Regions from separate parts of the Paenibacillus sp. FSL R5-0623 genome, predicted to be linked through region 1. Evidence: riboswitches for the same ligand, from Rfam matches in the RefSeq annotation. Region 1 holds a riboswitch; the other holds the start of a gene.
The links. Region 1 has a riboswitch for glycine ahead of sdaAB (L-serine ammonia-lyase, iron-sulfur-dependent subunit beta). Riboswitches for the same ligand answer to the same signal wherever they lie in the genome.
Positions count from the first base shown of each region.

Region 2: it holds a riboswitch for glycine, as region 1 does, so the genes downstream of both, gcvT (glycine cleavage system aminomethyltransferase GcvT) here and sdaAB (L-serine ammonia-lyase, iron-sulfur-dependent subunit beta) in region 1, are expected to answer to the same signal.

Region 1 covers NZ_CP150233.1:516,483-520,237, forward strand. Annotated here, with positions in the region: gene MKY92_RS02455 (phosphotransferase) at 79-1,095, shown strand; glycine riboswitch at 1,444-1,567, shown strand; gene sdaAB (L-serine ammonia-lyase, iron-sulfur-dependent subunit beta) at 1,819-2,508, shown strand; gene sdaAA (L-serine ammonia-lyase, iron-sulfur-dependent, subunit alpha) at 2,498-3,475, shown strand; gene MKY92_RS02470 (alpha-glycosidase) at 3,648-3,755, opposite strand, start outside.
Region 2 covers NZ_CP150233.1:5,221,226-5,224,980, forward strand. Annotated here, with positions in the region: gene MKY92_RS22935 (PTS mannitol transporter subunit IICB) at 1-321, opposite strand, end outside; gene gcvH (glycine cleavage system protein GcvH) at 741-1,133, opposite strand; glycine riboswitch at 1,478-1,600, shown strand; gene gcvT (glycine cleavage system aminomethyltransferase GcvT) at 1,921-3,057, shown strand; gene gcvPA (aminomethyl-transferring glycine dehydrogenase subunit GcvPA) at 3,054-3,755, shown strand, end outside.

The DNA of each region.
Region 1 (3,755 bases):
TGGAAGAATTTGCTGTATATAAAGCAACCATGCTACGATATTTAGTAATAGGAGAGCGTTTACATTACTTTGAAGGAGATGTTGATCATCGCTACAGATCAGATGTCTTACGACCATATGGCAGCTCAGATTATACAGAACTACACTATTGAGAAACCTGTCGTTTCCTATATTCGTCACAACGAGAATCTGACGCACCATGTCGTGGATGAAGAGAGCGGGCAGAAGTATCTGCTGCGTATCCATCAAGCCGCATATGCAAGTATGTCAGGGATTCAACATACGCTTCCTGCACTTGAAGCGGAGATGAACCTACTCTACGAATTAAACGCAACGACAGCATTACGCGTGCAACATCCGGTACGCAATGCATCCGGTGAATGGGTCACGGTATGGACAAGTGAGGCAGGGAAAGAGATTTGTTGTACAGTACTGGAGTGGATTGAGGGAAGAGACATCCAGCAGGGAGAACGCCTGACAACAGATCAGATCTATGATCTTGGGGCACAACTGCAGATGCTCCATCAATATGGGCGTGAGCAGAATCAGACAGATCGAACAAAGGTACGGCCGGCATATGGCAATAGCCATGAGAACTTGGTCATGCTCGGGCAGCTAGAGGAAGGCGTCCGACTGGGGATTTTTACAACGGAAGACTTCGATCTGCTTCGTGAGACGTTTGAGAACATTAATGAGCAGTTAGAAACATACCCGCAGCACGCAGGGACATGGGGGATCATTCATGGGGATATTACTCGCAACAATCTGCTGATAACGGATCAGGGGATGTCCATGATTGATTTTTGTCTACACGGTTATGGTTATTATCTTTTCGATGCCGGAGGGGCAGCACTTATGTTCAATCGGGAGGAACGTGACATATTCTTATCCGGTTATACCCAACAGATCGCACCCCTGACGGATCGTGATATCCGGTTAATGGAAGGGTTCATGTTGATCTTTACACTGGGTTATTATGCCTTTCAGATGGCGAATGAGTCGAGGCACGAATGGATGAAAGATCGCATGCCGAAGCTATGCAGCAAGTATTGCCGACCTTATGTACAGAACGAGAGCATCTTCTACGAACTGTGAATTAGGGTGTGCAGATCCGGAAGGGCTACGAACAGTGTGGTTCAAATATTATGGTTGCCTGAATACCCGAACAGTTTCGTGGACAATATCATAAATAGTAGTAAGCACATCTTTGATTGAAGGAAAATGAAATAATATGTTTAAAATATCCTTTTATCGTATTAATGTGATGAAAGCTGACAAAATATTCTGGTTTTCATCTGTTCAATAGGAAATGAAGGAAATACATCCAAAGAAATCGTTAAGTTTGTTGACACTGATCTTCCGGTCGATTAATCTTAATGAAGAAGAAATGAACGATTTCCATTACTGTTCTGACATACGCTCAGAATGGTTCCATATAGCGGATGATAACGAGCGGGAGAGACCTGGGTTAGCCGAGCAAATGGCTAGTGTTCAGGCACCGAAGGAGCAAGCTGCTGCGCACCCGGCGCAGTCGTTAATCTCTCAGGTAAATGTACCATCGTTGGACGCAACTCTGGAGAGTGCGCGAATTGCGCCACCCAAGGGGTATATGATCAGTCAGACCAGTGAACTTGTCTGTAATCACAGGCAATGCACCTTGTCGTGAGACACTACTGATCGTGAAACTCTCAGGTATCGAGGACAGAGAGAGGGCCTAAGGCCTTCTCCTGTCCTTTTTTGGTGTCATCATTCAGTAATAAAGGAACATTATGGCATGGGATCTGGATGGAAATGACGAACACAATTGGAGGGTTGCAGGTGCGATTTAAAGATGTTTTCTCAATTATTGGTCCGTCGATGACAGGGCCTTCAAGTTCACATACAGCTGGTGCGGCAAGGTTAGGAAGAATTGCTCGTCAGTGGCTGGGATGTACGCCAGATCGTGCCCGGCTGACCCTGTACGGTTCATTTGCTGATACGTATCAGGGGCACGGAACAGATCTGGCACTGATCGGCGGTCTGCTGGATTATGTCACAGACGATCCGCGTATCCCGGATGCAGAGCAATACGCAGAGGAAGCGGGCATGGAGGTTGAGTTTTATACAAGTGGCCTGCCTGCTCCTCATCCAAATACGGTCAAAATTGAGTTGTGGCATGGAGAACGTGCCTGCTCCTTAATCGGTGCATCCATTGGTGGTGGAAGCGTATCGGTGCATTCGATGAATGATTTTCGTGTTCAGATTAGTGGTGAGTTTCCAACACTTGTTCTGCGACATGCGGATAAAGCGGGCGTACTCGCGTCAGTGACGTCCACGATCAGTTCATCCGGGGTTAACATCGGGTATATGCAGGTGGATCGGAAAGCCCGTGATGGCGAAGCACTTACCGCGATGGAAATGGATGGTGTGCCTAATCCTGATATGCTCAAGCGTCTAAGGGGGCTGGACCATGTATTGGACATTCGTGTCATTGATTTGAAGAGAGGAGTTGATTCGGATGCGATTTAAACATTTGCACGAACTGAATACGATCTGTACAGCGGAATCCAAAACCATTGCTCAGCTAATGATTGAGGAGCAAGTTCAGGAGACCAATACACCGGAAGCGGATGTTGTGAAGCAGATGTCTGAATATTATCAGGTGATGAAGGAAGCGGTACGCAAAGGGTTAACGGAAGATACAACATCACGCAGTGGGTTAACGGGTGGAGACGGTAAAAAAATGGCCGAGTACATTCGCCAGGGTGAGACTTGTTCAGGAGATGCTTCTGCACTTGCCATGGCGTATGCCCTGTGCGTATCTGAAGTGAATGCCTCCATGGGCCGGATCGTAGCAACACCAACAGCCGGTTCCTGCGGTATTATCCCCGGTGTGTTTATCAGTTCACAGGAGCGATTTGGCTGGACGGACGAACATTTGGTGAACGGGTTGTTCTGTGCGGGAGCGATTGGTTATGTTATCGCCAACAATTCATTTATCTCCGGTGCCGAAGGTGGCTGTCAGGCGGAAGTGGGTTCCGCTATCGGCATGGCTGCGGGAGCCATGGTTGAACTGCGTGGAGGTACACCGGAACAGGTCGTTCATGCCGTTGGTTTGGCGTTAAAAAATACACTGGGCCTTATCTGCGATCCGGTGGCAGGCCTTGTTGAAATTCCATGCATCGTTCGTAACGGCCTGGGCGCGGTTACGGCGCTGGCTGCGGCTGACATGGCCCTGGCCGGAGTGCGTAGCGCTATTCCGTCAGATGAAGTCATCGACGTCATGCTGGAAGTAGGCAGTGCGATGCCGAGCCGCCATCGGGAGACAGCCCAAGGTGGACTGGCCCAAACGCCAACCGGCCGCAAAATGATGCAGAAGCTGGCTAAACCAAAGGCAAAGCGTGCCGAGCCTGAGCAGGAGTTGAAGCCAGCGGATTCTGACACAACTACAAGTGGGGCGGACAATGCTCGAGTGGACAAGGATAATCAGGTTTAAGCTGAACCGGGACCACCGATATATAAATCAGTGACATTTTAAGTATAACGGCGAATACAAAAACAAGCGTCCGCGAACCCGAATCCGGGTTATGCAGGACGCTTGTTTTATGCTGCCAGATAAGCGAAGGTAGGCTACTTAGATGTGGCTCAGATGTATGTGTATTATAACTCTAGTCCTGGCTCACAGCCGTACTTAATACGGCATATCCATACGCGGGCAGTTCAATGGCGAGTACGTCATCTTCCTTGGCGGTACGATGGTTTCCGCCGAATAACTC
Region 2 (3,755 bases), 2.3 Mb from region 1:
TAGGAACATTGGGATATCACTACCTACGATGACCCCGATGGTCATAATGGCACCCACGACACCACCACGCTGACCATGCACCATCGTACCCCCGGTGTAACCAATTAACAGTGGCAGCAAATATTTGATCATCGGATCAACTAGCTGTGCGAGCGTCTCGTTAGGGAACCAGCCTGTTGGAATGAACAGAGCCGTAATTAATCCCCAGGCGATGAATGCGCCCATATTCGGCATGACCATACCACTCAGGAATCGGCCAAAACGCTGAACACCAACCCGTAGCCCACCTTTGGAATTGGACGATTGGTCCAAATTACTCATTGTATTATCCTCCTTGGATCAAGTGATTATGATTTATGAAAGGGGTATCATTTCTCCCCTGCTGTAATCCTAAGCGAGAATGCTCTCCTGTTCAATGAAATGAAAGCGTACTTTCGTCATGAACAATGATGACAACATTAGGTTATGTAATCGTTTTAATTGATGCATAATGGCTGAACCCATTGGTACACAAGGCTTTTCTTGCCTATGACTTTTGTCATTTCCAGAATCATTTTCTAACCTATAGCTTGGTCCAATCAGGTGATTTACATCCACAATCTGCTTCAATCCACATTCAAAACCATTCTTGGAAAGCACAAAAAACCTGTGCAAGCATCCGGCTCACACAGGTCGAAACAATATGAAGCTCATTTCATTTGGTTATAAAATATATGTTAATAAGTACAAGTTCGTTGATGCTATTCTTCCGTATGTTTACGATATGCGTCTGCATTCATCAATGTAGACAATGCTGCTGTCAGATCTCCCTCAACACGGATCTCAATCATCCAGCCTTCCTCGTAAGGAGAGCTGTTCACAAGTTCAGGGGAGTCCTGCAACGAATCATTCACTGCAATAATTGAACCTGTGACGGGAGAGAACAAGTCGGAAACCGTTTTGACCGATTCGATCGTTCCAATGCTGTCTTCTGCTTTTACATTGGTTTCAAGGTCAGGCAATTCCACAAACACAATGTCACCCAGCTGATGCTGCGCGAACTCGGTAATGCCAATACGTACAGTATCCTCCCCTACGGTTTGCACCCATTCGTGCTCTTCACTGTACAGGAAATCACTTTTCAATTCGCTCATCGATATCCGCCTCGCTTTTCATTAATGAGTACATGCGTTCTTTGACCTTAACCTTTTTCCCAGAACATAGCGTATGATATTTATGAATCAAATGTCAAGATACCTCACAATTTATTTGCTGAACACCTCTACATCCTGTAACCGGATTACACTCTTTCTTCATATACTGGTGAATATTAGAATAGTAAGCGTAGTCTTTAAGAATACACGAACAATAACATCAAAATTAAATTAAATATTCGGTTTTTTAATCATTATCTATGATATCGTTCTTGACATCGGTAGTGGATTCACGTTTTAATGAGAGGAGTAAATGTGTTTGTTGGACTATGTTATACCCGCGGATGAATGTAAAGGGAGAGATTACCCGTGACACCCGATTCGGGAGGTACATGAGGTAACGCCGAAGGAGTAAACCACCGATAAGCGGAGGTGAATCTCTCAGGCAAAAGGACTTTTACGGGACGCAACTCTGGAGAGCATCTATTCGCCCTGTGCGGGCGTTATGATCACCCAAGGGGAAACCTGCTGCACAACCGCAGCGGGGTAACTCTCAGGTACAAGGGACAGAGCCTTAGAATACAGCGTGCTACTTGGCATGCCGATTCTTTGGCCTGTCCTTTTCCTTTTTCCCAAAAAACGAAAAACAGGATGTAGAACGGCGCTGCCATAGCTGGCTTCCATACTTATGTGATGAAATTATCTAGCTGGAAATTTAAAAATACCCTGGTTCATTGATCCACGATTGTATATCCGGCCGGCTGACGGCCCATGATGAGGTGATTTGATGTCCGATTTGCATAGAACACCACTCTTCCCACTATATCAGCAATATGAAGGCGTACGGTGCATTGATTTTGGAGGCTGGGAGCTTCCGGTACAATTTAGCGGAATCCAGAAAGAACATGAAGCCGTACGCGAGCGCGCTGGACTGTTCGATGTATCCCATATGGGCGAATTCACAGTACAGGGTGAGCAGGCCGAAGTTTTTTTGCAACAAATGATGACTAATGATGTGACCACACTTGTTCCCGGTCAAGCCCAGTACACCCTGATGTGTTATCCAGATGGCGGTGTGGTGGATGATCTGCTCGTGTATAAACTGGAAGATCAGCATTATATGCTTGTGGTTAACGCCTCTAACATCGACAAGGATTGGGCATGGCTGCAAGAGCACTTGATCCCCGGCGTAAGCATGACCAACGATTCGGAGCAGACGGCGCTACTCGCCTTGCAAGGTCCACTGGCTGTAGACATTATCGGGAAAGTTACGGATACGGATGTATCCTCGATTGAACCGTTTCGTTTTGTGCCCGATGCCGAAGTATGTGGAGTAAAATTACTGTTGTCCCGTACCGGTTATACCGGTGAAGATGGCTTTGAGCTATATGTACCTGCAGATCAGGCCGCTGTGGTCTGGAATGGGTTAATGCAAGCGGGTGAAGGTCACGGACTCGTACCAACCGGACTTGGTGCCCGGGATACACTGCGCTTTGAAGCAAGGCTACCACTGTATGGACAGGAATTGTCGGCAACCATCTCTCCGCTCGAAGCTGGTGTTGGCATGTTTGTGAAGCTGAATGCCGGACCTTTTATCGGACACGAAGCCTTGTTACAGCAAAAAACTGACGGGCCTGCCCGCAAACTGGTCGGCATTGAAGTGTTGGAGCGCGGTATTCCCCGCCCCCACTATCCCATATACGCCAAAGGCGTACAGATCGGTGAAGTGACAACAGGTACGCAATCACCTACATTGAAGCGTAATCTGGGGCTTGCCCTCATCGACAGCAAATACGCTGCGCTGGGAACCCCGCTTGAGATTGAGATCCGCGGCAAGAAATTAAAAGCCGAGGTCGTGAAGACCCCTTTTCATAAACGGACACGTACGTCGAAGACACCTACTCAAGGAGCTGATCAAGCATGAGCAAGCACCGTTACATTCCCATGACTGAGCAAGATCAGAGCGCCATGCTCGCAACCATTGGTGTGGATACGCTGGAGGATCTGTTTCAGGACATTCCGCAGGAGATTCGTTATCAGGGCGAGCTGCCCGTATCCTCCAAACTTGATGAATATGCGCTGACACGTCATATGTCCAAACAAGCTGGCGCCAACGCCAATTTCGAAACACACGCCAGCTTCCTCGGCGCAGGTATACACGATCATCATGTTCCTTCCGTCATCAATCATGTCATTTCCCGTTCCGAGTTCTACACTGCCTACACACCTTATCAGCCTGAGATCAGCCAAGGTGAACTACAGGCCATCTTCGAGTTTCAGTCCTACATCTGTGAATTAACCGGTATGGCTGTAGCCAATGCCAGCATGTATGACGGTGCAACGGCCTTTGCGGAAGCGGGTAATTTGGCCGCAGCAGCAACTCGTCGCAAACAGCTCATTGTATCCCGTACCGTTCATCCGGAAGCCCGTCAGGTATTGCAGGCATATGCGCACGGACTCCGTCTGGAGATTGTCGAGATTGGTTATAAGGATGGCGTCACTGATTGGGATGCCCTGCAAGCCGCCATATCGGACGATACCGCTGCTGTCATGATCCAAAGTCCGAACTTCTTTGGTGCTGTGGAAAATGTGAAGCAGGCTGCCGACCTCGTGCATGCGCAC